Linked DNA regions of Methylorubrum populi. The protein of the gene in region 1 interacts with the protein of each later gene in a pairwise test. Links are inferred from orthologs where the notes say so. Each region holds a gene or a part of one and is shown on either strand. Other genes may lie near its edges. The genes, in order: MPPM_RS15650 and sfsA.

Evidence for each region.
Region 2: the proteins of MPPM_RS15650 (region 1) and sfsA interact in binary tests that used the Escherichia coli proteins (3 or more experiments, as listed by UniProt). The link is inferred for Methylorubrum populi from one-to-one orthologs.

Annotation. Positions count from the first base shown.
Region 1 is NZ_AP014809.1:3,407,281-3,413,680, reverse strand. What follows is about bases 1,268-4,232. They hold MPPM_RS15650 (glutamate-5-semialdehyde dehydrogenase), read right to left. Parts: upstream 3,417-4,232; coding sequence 2,118-3,416; downstream 1,268-2,117. Other genes in these bases: proB (glutamate 5-kinase), read right to left, coding at 3,556-4,232; MPPM_RS15655 (nicotinate-nucleotide adenylyltransferase), read right to left, coding at 1,502-2,062; rsfS (ribosome silencing factor), read right to left, coding at 1,268-1,429. Also shown: MPPM_RS15670 (GbsR/MarR family transcriptional regulator), read left to right, coding at 1-242; MPPM_RS15665 (DUF4166 domain-containing protein), read left to right, coding at 311-1,009; more of rsfS, read right to left, coding at 1,013-1,267; more of proB, read right to left, coding at 4,233-4,689; MPPM_RS15640 (response regulator), read left to right, coding at 4,960-5,334; MPPM_RS15635 (YdcF family protein), read right to left, coding at 5,371-6,075; MPPM_RS15630 (cell division protein FtsX), read right to left, coding at 6,314-6,400. UniProt on the Escherichia coli protein: Catalyzes the NADPH-dependent reduction of L-glutamate 5-phosphate into L-glutamate 5-semialdehyde and phosphate. The product spontaneously undergoes cyclization to form 1-pyrroline-5-carboxylate.
Region 2 is NZ_AP014809.1:516,178-522,478, forward strand. The notes cover bases 1,589-4,454. They hold sfsA (DNA/RNA nuclease SfsA), read left to right. Parts: upstream 1,589-2,581; coding sequence 2,582-3,328; downstream 3,329-4,454. Other genes in these bases: MPPM_RS28770 (Hint domain-containing protein), read left to right, coding at 1,589-1,677; MPPM_RS02335 (competence/damage-inducible protein A), read right to left, coding at 1,740-2,492; MPPM_RS02345 (FkbM family methyltransferase), read right to left, coding at 3,285-4,130; MPPM_RS02350 (alpha/beta fold hydrolase), read left to right, coding at 4,271-4,454. Outside these bases: more of MPPM_RS28770, read left to right, coding at 1-1,588; more of MPPM_RS02350, read left to right, coding at 4,455-5,044; MPPM_RS02355 (hypothetical protein), read left to right, coding at 5,181-5,645; MPPM_RS02360 (hypothetical protein), read right to left, coding at 5,663-6,301. UniProt on the Escherichia coli protein: Binds to DNA non-specifically. Could be a regulatory factor involved in maltose metabolism.

The DNA.
Region 1 (6,400 bases):
GCCGCAAGGAGCGGGAGATCGACCCTGCCCTCAAGGCGCTGCGCGAATGCGTGGCCGAAGCCGAGGGGGACCCACGGGTCGGGGCCGTGGCGTCGCGGCGCCTCAAGGCGATGCTCGACTTCACCCAGACGCTCGACGGCTGGTACGCGCAGATGCTGAACGTGCCTCACAACACCCTGGCCAAGCTGATCCGACTCGGTGGCCGGATCGTCCGCTACCTGCCCGTGAAGTCCGAGACCTGACCTGCCACGCCCCGGCGGAATCGCCGCCCGGACGAATGGCATGGGAGGATGTTTGAGGAGGCTTCTCCATGCGCAATGCCGCGGAACGGGCTGCCCCGGCCCAAGCTCCGGTCCGCCCGGCCGAACTGTTCGACCTGCGCTTTCGCGCCCTCGTCCCGGAGGCGGATTGGGCGCGGCTGCCGCCGGCGGTGCGCCGTCGCTTCACCAAGCGGCTCGGCGCGGGCGAGAGTGCGGTCTATGCCGGCCGAGTCGTCGAGACGCATCTCACCGTGCTCGGCTGGCTGCTGGCACAGGGCCTGCGCCTCGTTGGTGCGCCGCTGCCCACCGCTCGCATCGCCAATGTTCCGAGCGTGGTCGCCGTCACCCAGGACCGCGGCGGCAGCGGACAGATCTGGACGCGGCTCTACGCCCGCAGCGCCGGCTTTCCCCAGGCGATCCACTCGGCCAAGCGTTTCCGGGGCCCGACCGGCCTCGAGGAGCGGGTCGGCGCCGGGCTCGGGATGAGCCTGCGGGTTCTGGTGGAGGATCGGGCGCTCGTCTTCCGCAGTGAGCGCTACTTCATCGACCTGCCGGGCTTCCGACTGATGCTGCCGCGCTGGCTCACGCCGGGGATCCTGACCGTCAGCCACTGCGCGACCGGCACCCGCAGTTTCCGCTTCGTGCTGGAAATCCGCCACGCTTGGCTCGGTCGTCTGCTGCGCCAAGAGGCGGAGTTCACTGATCAGGTCGAAGCGTGCGACGAGATCAGCGACGTCCCGGCCCCGTGAGGCTCAGACAACGAGGCGGGCGCCGGTCGGACGGTCGACGCCCCAGATCTTCTCGAGATTGTAGAAGCCGCGCACCTCGGGTCGGAAGATGTGGACGAGGATGTCGCCCGCATCGATCAGCACCCAGTCGCAGGCCGGCATACCCTCGACTCGGGCATTGCCGAATCCCTTCGCCTTCATCTCCTGAATGATCTTGTCGGCGATCGAGCCGACATGGCGCTGAGAGCGGCCGGATGCGATGATCATCGTGTCGGCGAGCGACGTCTTGCCCGCGAGGTCGATCTCGACGGTTTCCTCGGCCTTCATCTCGTCGAGGCATCCGAGGGCCAGGGCCTTCAGGGCGTCGGAGGAGGCGGTCTCGGTGTCGGAGCCGGCGGCTCCCGGCTGAAGGTGTGCGGACAGGGTCTCGGTTCCCGGCAATCGGTTTGTGGCGACGCCGCCACCGCCTGAAATTGGCGGCTTTCGTCCCGCTTTTCAAGCGGGCCGAACGCCCTAGGCACCCGTCCGCAACGCCGTCGAGGACAGTTCCGAGCGCGGACCGTGCAGGAAGGACCAAGCCGGCGGGCGCCGGGCCGCGAGCGTCACCGCCTCGGTCTCCGGAATCCGCGCCGAAGCGAAGGCCTGCGCCGCCCGTGCCGCCGGTGCCGCCAGGGTGTGACCGGGCCGGTCGATCACCGCGACCGGCATCAGCGTCAGGATCTCCTCGAAGCGGCGCCAGCGATGAAGCGAGCCGAGGGAATCTGCCCCCATGATCCACACGAAGCGCAGGGTCGGCCGGCGGCGGACGAGCCAGCGCAGGGTCTCGACGGTGTAGCGGCTGCCGATTTCCGCCTCGAAGCCGGTGACGGCGATGCGCGGGTCGGCAGCGAGCGCCCGCGCCTGCGCCACCCGCTCCTCCAGCGGCGCGAGCAGGCCACGGTCCTTCAGCGGGTTGCCGGGCGTGACGAGCCACCAGACCCGGTCGAGCCGCAGCCGCCGCAGGGCGGTGCGGCTGACATGCAGGTGACCCGCATGCGCCGGGTTGAACGAACCGCCGTAGAGGCCGATCCGCAGGCCGGGTGCGGCCGGCGGGAGTCCGAGTGCGCGCAGAGGAGCCGCCGTTAGCGCGTCAGGGCCGGGTCTGGCCGCTGCCGTGGACCCGGTACTTGAAGGTGGTGAGCTGCTCGACGCCGACCGGACCGCGGGCATGCATCCGGCCGGTGGCGATGCCGATCTCGGCGCCGAAGCCGAACTCGCCGCCGTCGGCGAACTGCGTCGAGGCGTTATGGGTCACGATTGCCGAATCGACCTCGTTGAGGAAGCGGGCGGCCGCCTCGGCGTCGTCGGTGATGATCGCGTCGGTGTGGTGCGAGCCGTTGGCCTCGATATGGGCGATGGCCGCGTCGAGCCCGTCGACCACCTTCGCCGAGATGATCGCGTCGAGATACTCGGTGCGCCAATCCGCTTCGTCGGCGGGCGTCACCCGCGGATCGACCCCTTGCGTCTCCGCGTCGCCGCGCACGGCGCAGCCGGATTCGAGCAGCGCCTCGACCAGCGGCTTGAGGTGGGTTTTGGCCACCGCCGCATCGACCAGCAGCGTCTCGGCGGCGCCGCAGATGCCGGTCCGGCGCATCTTGCTGTTGAGGAGCACCGTGCGGGCCATGCCGAGATCGGCGCCCTCGGCCACGTAGACATGGCAGATGCCGTCGAGATGGGCGAAGACCGGCACCTTGGCCTCGGCCTGGACCCGCTCGACGAGGCTGCGCCCGCCGCGGGGCACGATGACGTCGACGCAGCCGCCGAGGCCCGTCAGCATCAGCCCGACCGCCGCCCGGTCGCGGGTCGGCACGAGCTGGATCGCGTCCGCCGGCAGGCCGGTGCGGGCGAGACCCTCGCTCATCGCCGCGGCGATGGCGGTGGCGGTGCGGTGCGAATCCGAGCCCGCGCGCAGGATCGCGGCATTGCCGGCCTTGAGGCAGAGCGCGCCGGCATCCGCCGTCACATTGGGGCGGCTCTCGAAGATGACGCCGACGACGCCGAGCGGCACCGAGATGCGCTCGATCAGCAGACCGTTCGGCCGCTCGAAGGCGGCGAGCTGGCGTCCGACCGGATCGGGCAGGCCGGCGACCTTCTCCACCGCCTCGGCGATGGCCGCGACGCGGCCCTCGTCCAGGGTCAGCCGATCGATGATCGCCTTGGTCTGGCCCGCGGCCTGTGCCGCGGCAACGTCCCGCGCGTTCTCGCGCAGGATCGCCGGGGCGCTGGCGCGGATCTGCTCGGCGATGGCGCGCAGCGCCAGATCCTTGGTCTGCGCCGACGCGAGTGCCATCGCCCGGCCAGCGGCGCGCGCGCGCCGGCCGATCCCGGCCATCAGCGTTTCGAGGTCGTCGGCGTCCGCAAAATCGGACTTGAGGTTCAGGACAGGCACGTTCCCGCTTCCCGTCTGGCGCCGATCGAGCGGCGCGTTTGAGCATTTGAGTGCATATGCACCCTCCAGCGCCCCTTTGCACATCGCCCTGGGGTTGAACAAGCGTCGATGTTAACTTGTCTGACCCGAACGGGGCGCCTCAGGTTCCGATCATCGCGAGATCGTCGCGGTGGATCATCTCCGTGCGTCCGGCCTGAACCGACGCGGCGGCGATCTCGCGGCTGGAGCGGCCGATGATCGCGGCGGCGTCGGCACTGTCGTAGGCGACCAGGCCCCGGCCGAGGATGCGTCCCTCGGGGCCGCGGATCAGCACGGTATCACCCTTGGCGAAGCTGCCCTCGATGGCCACCACGCCCACCGGCAGCAGGCTCGCCCCGCCTTGGAGCGCACGGGCGGCGCCGGCATCGACGACGAGGGTGCCGGAGGCTTCCAGCGACCCGGCGATCCAGGTCTTGCGCGCGGCGGTCGGGGTCGAGCCCGACAGGAACCACGTGCAGCGCCCGCCCTCGCGCACAACGCGCAGCGGGTTCTTTCCGCGCCCATCGGCGATGACCATGTGGGTGCCGCCGCTCGCGGCAATCTTGGCGGCCTCGACCTTGGTGCGCATGCCGCCGCGGGACAGCTCCGAGGCGGGGCCGCCGGCCATCGCCTCGATCTCCGGTGTCACCCGCTCCACCACCGGAAGGTGGCGCGCCTGCGGATCGGTATGGGGCGGGGCGGTGTAGAGGCCGTCGATATCGGAGAACAGCACCAGGACGTCGGCGCCGATCATCGTGGCGACGCGCGCGGCCAGCCGGTCGTTGTCGCCGTAGCGGATCTCGGCGGTGGCGACCGTGTCGTTCTCGTTGACGACCGGCACCGCGCGCACCTCCAGCAGCTTCTGCACGGTGGCACGGGCATTGAGGTAGCGGCGGCGCTCCTCGGTGTCCTTCGGCGTCACCAGCACCTGACCTGCGACGATGTCGTGATGTCCGAGGGCCTCGGTCCAGTACCGGGCCAGCGCGATCTGTCCGACGGCCGCCGAGGCTTGGCTCTCCTCGAGGCGCAACGCGCCGGGAGGCAGTCCCAGCACCGTGCGCCCGAGGGCGATGGCACCGGAGGAGACGACCACCACATCGACGCCGCGGCCGTGCAGGTCGGCGATGTCCTCTGCGAGCGCGGCGAGCCACGCGTGGCGCAGGCGCCCGCGCGCACGATCGACGAGGAGGGCCGAGCCCACCTTGACGACGACGCGGCGGAAATCTTCGAGAGCGGGAGGACGGACCTGGGTCATGCGACAGTCGTGACGGGAGCGCGGCGGACAGGAAGACGAAGCCGCCTCCTGTGCATGAACCGTCCGTCCTTGGCCAGCACCTCGGCGCGTGCGGGGCACCGCCCCGCCTCCGAGGCATGCAATCTGCGCGTGCCGGCCTCGCAACTGGATCAAGCGCGATGAACGGCGGTTCCGCTCTTATCGCCCGCATTTGATTGGCGTTCCCGAAAAATCGTGCGCATGCACGAACGGGCCGCCTCGCGGCGGACTCGGATCTCCTGGGGTGCCAAGTTGTCCGACCGTGCCCTCCTCGGTCGCAGCGTCCTGATCGCCGAGGACGACTACTTCTGGGCCGACGAGCTTCGATGCGGCGCGCGCAGCGCCGGAGCGAATGTCCTCGGCCCCTTCGCGACGGTCGGGGACGCCTTGAAGCTCGTGGAATCGGCGGCGGTCGTGGACGGCGCGATCCTCAACATCGATCTCAGGGGCGAGCACGCCTATGCCGTCGCCGACCGGCTGATCGAGCAGGCTGTGCCCGTCCTGATCGTGACCGGATACGACGAGGCCGCACTGCCCGTTCGTTACGCGGGCGTGCGACGGCTCGAGAAGCCGGTCGGCATCGAGGCGGTGATAATGGCGATGCGCTCGCTTCTGACTCGTTCTTGACCGGCCGGCGTCAGGCGATGATGGCGGGTCGCGCGATCAGTGCATCTCGCGCAGGAGCCGCTCCGCAACGACCTTGACCGGCGGACGGCGGCTGATCAGCACCGCGAAGCGCGACTGCTCCGGATCCGACTCCACCTGGGTGCGCGCCCAGGCGACGAGGAACTTGAGATACTCGGCCCCGAGAAGGCGCGTGACCGCCGGGTCCGCCCACCAGCGTCCGACATCGAGGCCGTCGGCGACGACCGGGTAGGGAATCAGCGTCTCGCCGTCGCGAAGGGCGTGCCGCAGCTCCACGAGCGTGCGAGGCATGTGGTAGCTCGACGTCACGACCGCGACGGTCTCGAAGCGGTGGCGCCGCATCCAGCGCCGGGTCTCGATGGCGTTGCCGATGGTGTTGCGCGCCCGGTAATCGAGATCGACGCAGCAGGTGATCCACTGCTCCTGGGCCGGGTTGAGACGAACGATCTCGTCGCGGGTCGTGCGCTCGTTGACCCCGGAGATCAGGAGCCGCCGGCCGTGGCCGGCCGCGAGGAGATCGATGGCGTCGCCGACCCGCTGCGAGCCTCCGGTCATGGCGACGATGCCGTCGACGCCGTCCAGGCTCGGCCGCTCGGCCTGCTCGACCACCGCGACGAAGGCGAGGAACCCGCCCGCCAGCGCCAGCAGGCCGAGAACCGCGAGGCCGACGACAGCCTGGAACAGACGCAGGCCGCGGGTGGGACGCGCGCGTTCGTCAGTCATCCGGGCGGCAAAGGTCGGCGTCGCTCCACGGTCCGACATCACGGCCCAGGGCCATCCGAGCGCCTCGTATGCGGGATCGCAGGAGGAGCGGATCGGGAGCCGGCCGGGGCCGGCCGCCTGTCGGCGTGGCGCTCGCGGAAACATCTCGGACGGAACTGGGGCTCATGACGGTGTCGTAGCCGGGACTCTCGGTTCCGAATGGTTGTCGAAAGGTTAACAGGTTCACGCCAACCGAACCCTATCGGAGGAAGCGGCGCACCGTGAACCGCGACACGGCCGCGGTGACGAGGGAGGCGATCACGCCGATCAGCACGATGATCGCGTA
Region 2 (6,301 bases), 2.9 Mb from region 1 along the record:
ACCACCGGCGCCATCACCCGCCTCTCGTCCGACAGCGACGGCAACCCACTGACGGAACAGAGCTTCTCCGCCTCGCTGGCGCCGGACGGCGGCGCCGCGGCGTTCGTGACGGGCGCGCAGGAGGTGGTCGGGTCGGGCCGGCCGCGTCAGGTCGTGGTCAAGAGCCTCGTGACCGGCGACCTCCGCGTGGCCTCGACCGCTGCCGACGGGACCCTGGCGAATGCCGACGTCACGACGCCGTCGCTGTCGGATGACGGCCGCACGGTCGCGTTCGGGACCGCAGCCTCGAATCTCGTGCCGAACGACGCGAACCAGACGTTCGACGTCTTCGTCAAGAATCTCGACACCGGCGCGATCATCCGCGCCTCGGCCGCCGCCGACGGCACGCCGGCCAACGGCTTCAGCATTTCCTTCTCGCTGGCCGGGGACGGGCGCAGCATCGCCTTCCACAGCACCGCCACCAACCTCGTGGCCGGCGACACCAACGGTCGCTCCGACGTCTTCGTCAAGAACCTGACCACCGGCGCCGTCGCCAACGCCTCGACCGCCGCCGACGGCAGCCTGGGCAACGGCGACAGCTTCAGCGCAACGCAGTCGCGCGACGGCAATCTCGTCGCCTTCCTCAGCAGCGCCGACAACCTCGTGGCCGGCGACACCAACGGCCGCACCGACGTGTTCGTGAAGAACCTGACCACGGGCGCGGTCACCCGCGTCTCCACTGCCGCCGACGGCACCCAGGGCAATGCCGATGCCACCGGCATTCCGCGAATCTCCGCCGATGGGACGAAGGTCGCGTTCACCAGCCGGGCCACCAGCTTGGTCGCGGGCGACAGCAATCTCGCCACCGACACCTTCGTCAAGGATCTGACCACCGGCGCGCTCACCCGCGTCTCGACCGCCGCCGACGGCACGCAGGGCAACGGTCCCAGCAACGGCAGCACCCTCGCCCTCTCGGCCGACGGCAGCCGCGTCGCCTTCGACAGCCAGGCCAACAATCTCGTGCCCGGCGATACCAACAACACGACCGACGTGTTCGTGGCCGACGTGATCTGCTTTGCCACCGGTACCCGCATCCGCACCGCGCGCGGCGAGGTCGCCGTCGAGGAACTGGTGGTCGGCGACCGCGCGGTCACGCTGGGCGGGGCCTCGCGCCCGATCCGCTGGGTCGGCTCACGCACCCTCGACGGCCAGGGCCGTGCCCTGCCCCACAATCAGCAGCCGATCCGCATCCGCACCGGCGCGTTCGGCGACGGCCTTCCCGCGCGCGACCTCTACCTCTCCCCCGGCCACCCCGTGCTGGTCGGGGCCGAGGCCGACGGTTCCGGCGGACTCCTCGTGCCGGTGATGTGCCTCGTCAACGGCATCAGCGTCGCCCGGATACCGGTCGAGGCCGTCACCTACTGGCACGTCGAACTGGATGCCCACGACATCCTGTTCGCCGAGGGTTTAGGCGCCGAGAGCTACCTCGATCTCGGTTCACGGCCGTGGTTCGCCGGCTCCGATGAGCCCCTGCACGACCCTGACGGCATGTCGGCGGACTCCGCCGCCCGCTGTCGTCCGGTCTTAGTGGAGGGACCGGTGGTCGAGGCCGAGCGGCGCCGGCTCGATGCCGTGTTCTCGGCCGAGCTCGTGCAGTCCTGCGCCTGGACGGGAGCGTCCGCCTCTCCGACGATCTGACCGGCTCTGCCGGACGGGACGTCGTGGCGGCGCCCCAGCCGCCGACCCAGACGAACCCGCCGTCAGGTTCGCAGTCCGGACAGCAGGTCCTCCACCGCCGCCCGCGCCGCCGTCACCGCCTCCGCGTCGCGCCCGCGCACGACGATGCGGTTGCGGAATCCGTCCGGCGTCATCGACGGATAGGAGCCGATCGAGACGCTGCCGTGCGCGGCGGCGATCTCGCCGAGGCCGCCCGCAAAATTGCCCTCGGGGATCGCACCGGCCTCGATCGTCTCCGAGATCACCGGCGCGTTCGAGGTGAGGGTCGGGCGGATCTCGTCGAGCATCGCCCCCATGATCTGCGGCACGCCGGCCATGACGAAGACGTTGCCGATGCGAAAGCCCGGCGCCTTCGACACGGGATTGGCGATCAGGTCGGCCCCGTCCGGGATGCGGGCCATGCGCAGCCGCGCCGCGTTGAGGTCCTCCGGCCGGTGCCGCTCCAGCAGCATGGCGCGGGCGCGCGGATCGATGTCGATGCCGACGCCGAAGGCTTCCGCCACGCTGTCGGCGGTGATGTCGTCGTGGGTCGGGCCGATGCCGCCGGAGGTGAAGAGGTAGGTGTAGCGCGCCCGCAGCGCGTTCACCGCCGCGACGATCTCGGCCTTCACGTCCGGAACGATGCGCACCTCGCGCAGGTCCACGCCGATCTCGGTCAGCATGTCGGCGATGGTGCCGATGTTCTTGTCCTTGGTGCGGCCCGAGAGAATCTCGTCGCCGATGACGAGGACGGCGGCCGTGACATCGGAGCTCGGAGAGCTGGAACTCTGGGACATGGAGCCTCGGGGGCAGGGAAACGGGTGGAAGCTAGGGCGCGGATGCGCGAAAGCGAAAGCCCACCTCGTCACGCCCCGGCCCGCCCGCGATGCGCTTCCCCTCCCCCCTGATCGAAGGGCGCCTCGTGCGGCGCTACAAGCGCTTCCTCGCCGACGTGACGCTTTCCGACGGTACGATGGTGACGGCGCATTGCGCCAATCCGGGCGCGATGCTCGGCCTCAACGCGGAAGGGTTTCGCGTGCTGCTCTCGCCCTCGACCAACCCGGCGCGAAAGCTCGGGTTCTCCTTGGAGCTCGTGGAGGCGGATCTGCCCGGCGGACCGCAATGGGTCGGCATCAACACCGCGCGGCCCAACGCGCTGGTCGCGGAGGCGTTTCGCGAAGGACAACTCGCGCCGCTCGCGGGCTACGACACGCTCCGTCCGGAGGTCGCCTACGGCAAGGCGAGCCGCGTCGATTTCCTGGCGAGCGGCGGCGGCCTGCCGCCCTGCCATGTCGAGGTGAAGAACTGCCATCTGATGCGGCGTGCGGGGCTCGCGGAGTTCCCCGATTGCAAGGCCGCCCGCTCGGCCCGCCACATGGAGGAATTGGCCGGCGTCGTCGCCGCGGGCGGACGGGCGATGCTGATCGTGGTGATCCAGATGCGGGCCGAGGCCTTCGACGTCGCTCGCGACATCGACCCGGCCTTCGACCGCGCGCTTCGGGCGGCGCTGGCGGCGGGCGTCGAGGCCTACGCCTATGCCTGCGCGGTCGGTCCGGAGGGCGTCGTGATCGATGCCCCCGTGTCGATCCTCACGCCGGGCGCGCCGGCTCCGCCCGCTCGAACATCAGGTTGAGCCGGGTGCGGGCGATTTGTCGGTATCCGTATTTCTGGAGCAGGCTCGGCAGGTCGGTCTGCCACTGGTCGGCGCCGTTCTCGATAATGAGCAGCGAGGGCAGCAGGGAAGCCGGCGCATCGCGCAGGAACGGCTCCAAGATCAGATCCTCGGCGCCCTCGACATCGAGCTTGATCGCATCGATGCGCTCGATCCGCTCCGAGCGGCACAGATCCACCAGGGTCACCGCCGGCACGCGCACGGTCGCATTCTTGTGGGTGCCGACGATCTTCACGCTCGACTCGCCGCGGTTGCGCGGATCGATGAACAGCGTCAGCTCGCCCCCCTTGTCGGCGACCGCGCAGGCGATCGCCTTGACCGTCCCGAACGGGTTCTGGCCGATATTGAAGGTCAGCCGGTCGAATACGTCGGGCTGCGGCTCCACCGCGAGGATGCGGGCGCGCGGGCCCGTGAAGGCCGCCACGAACAGCGCGTAGGCCCCGATATTGGCGCCGATGTCGAGGAACACGGCGTCCTCGCTCAGACGCTGCCTCAGCAGGGCCCGCTCCTGCGGATCGAAGAACTGCGGGGTGAAGAGCACCTTCTTCTCGCAGTTGTTGTTGTAGGGGTGCAGCCGCATCCGCGCGCCGTAGCGCTCGACGTCGAGCGGGCGGCCGCGCAGCATGGAGATGGCGAGGCGGCGCAGGAACATCGCCATCCGGCGTGCCCGCCAGGATTGCTCGGGAAGCTTCTGGGTTCGCTCCGCGATCCGCGCGACGAGGCCGGTGGGGGCGTAGGTGCCGTAGGGCGAAGTGTCGGTCATCGTGCCGGGGTGATGCCAGCCCGTTGTGGCGGCGGCAAGTCGGGCGAAGGTGAGAAGCCCGGCGCCAAATTCCGACGGTTGTCGCGCGAAGCCTTCACCGGGGCTTTGACATCGGCGCCGCGGCACCCGAAGACACACCCATGCAGAGCTTCGATTCCGACGGCGTGCAGATCGCCTTTATCGACGTGCCGGCCAAGGAAGGGGCTCCGGGTGGTGGCGACCCGATCCTGTTGATCCACGGCTTCGCCTCGAATCACGCGGTGAATTGGGTCAATACGCTCTGGGTTCGGTATCTCACCGAGGCCGGATATCGCGTCATCGCCCTCGACAACCGCGGCCATGGGCAGAGCGAGAAGCTCTACGATCCCGCCGCCTACACCTCCGACCAGATGGCGGGCGATGCGGTGCGGCTCCTGCGCCACCTCGACATCCCGCGCGCGGACGTGATGGGCTACTCCATGGGCGCGCGCATCGCCGCGCACATGGCGCTCGATCATCCGGAGGAAGTCCGCTCGCTGCTGATCGGCGGTCTCGGCTTCAACCTCGTGGACGGGCGCGGCCTGCCTCAGGGCATCGCCGAGGCGCTGGAGGCGCCCGCCGGCGCGCCCGCGCCGAACCCGACGGCGGCGACCTTCCGCACCTTCGCCGAGCAGACCAAGAGCGACCTGCGCGCCCTCGCCGCCTGCATCCGCGCCTCGCGGCAGACGCTGTCGCGGGCCGAACTCTCGGCCATCGACACGCCCACGCTGATCTCGGTCGGCACGCTCGACACGGTGGCAGGGTCCGGACCGGAACTGGCGAAGCTGATGCCGAACGCGCGCGCCCTCGACCTGCCGAATCGCGACCACTCCACGGCGGTCGGCGACCGGCTGCACCGCCAGGGCGTGCTGGAGTTCCTCGCGCAGCGTCCCTAACCCCGCAGCGTCCCGAGCGCGCCTACCCGCATCGGCGCGGACGGGTCATCCTGGCCTATCAGTGGTAGATCGTTTGGCGGACTGCCGCCGGAACCCGATCCGCGCCAAAGCTCTGAGCGGGCTTCGGGAATCGGTCATGTTTGGTCGGACTTCGCAGATTGCGGGGAGCGGCGCCGTTCGCTCGCTCGTGGCGGACGCCTTCGCCACGGCGCTCATCCTTCTCGCGATCCTTCTGCTGGTATTCGGCGGTGCGGCTGCGGCACGGCCGAAGCTGACCTATGCCGGGGGGAAGGTCGTCGCCCTCAGCAATCTCTCCTCGGACGAAGGCTGCCTGCCGGCCAAGCTGACGGGCCGGATCGCGAAGCGGGAGTTCGGCCGCGACGGCCTCTATCTTCAATCCGTCGTCATCGAGGAGCCGTCCGGTCAGCGGAGCTTCATCAACGTCGAGGACGGCTATCGGACCCTCGACGCCGCCACCAACGGCGCGGTCAAGCAATCTCTCGAAACGATCCTGACCGTCGGCCGAAAGGTGTCGCTTCGCGTACTCGCCTGTGGCGCGGCGGCACGGACGCTGACCCTCGACGCGGTCCGGCCGCTCTGAACGAAGCGGCGAGACTCTTATACGCTCGCAGGCGCGAGCCACCCCGGCACCCATCGTGCCGGGCGCGGCGCCCGCGCGAGATCGGACCGTGCCTCCTCAACCGGCGCGGGCGCACCGCCGATCTCGGGACGGACCTGGTAGTCGAAGCGGGGCAGGATGCGGCCCTGCCCATCGAGCGCGAGGTGGACCTCGAACCAGAAGCCGAGATCGGGATCGGATCGCTGCTGCTCGTCACGCAGGGCACGCAGGAGCGGCTCGACCTGGGCGGCTTCCGGGACCGGTTGAGGCCCGGCGCGATAAACCTGTACCTCGCAGAGGGTCCCGACGAGTGCGGCCCTCAGGCGGGTCCGATCCCACGGAGTTCTGCCGGGAGGACGGTGGGCGGCCAGGGCGCGCCCGATCTCGATGAGGATCGGATGCGCGGCCCAGTTGGCCTCGCGCTCCTGCATCCAGTCCTCCATCCGTGCCGCGAACGCCGTCGAGTCGCACTCCTCGCTCGCCAATTCGTTCAGGCGTTCCGCCCCGATCCGGGCCGCGAGCCATTCCGCGAGCGCGTCACGGGCAGCTTCGTCCGCGACCGGCGTCAGTTCGCCTCCATCACCTTCGTCTTCCTCGTCCTCTTCGTCGTCATCGTCAGCCGCGAGGTCGCTCCAACC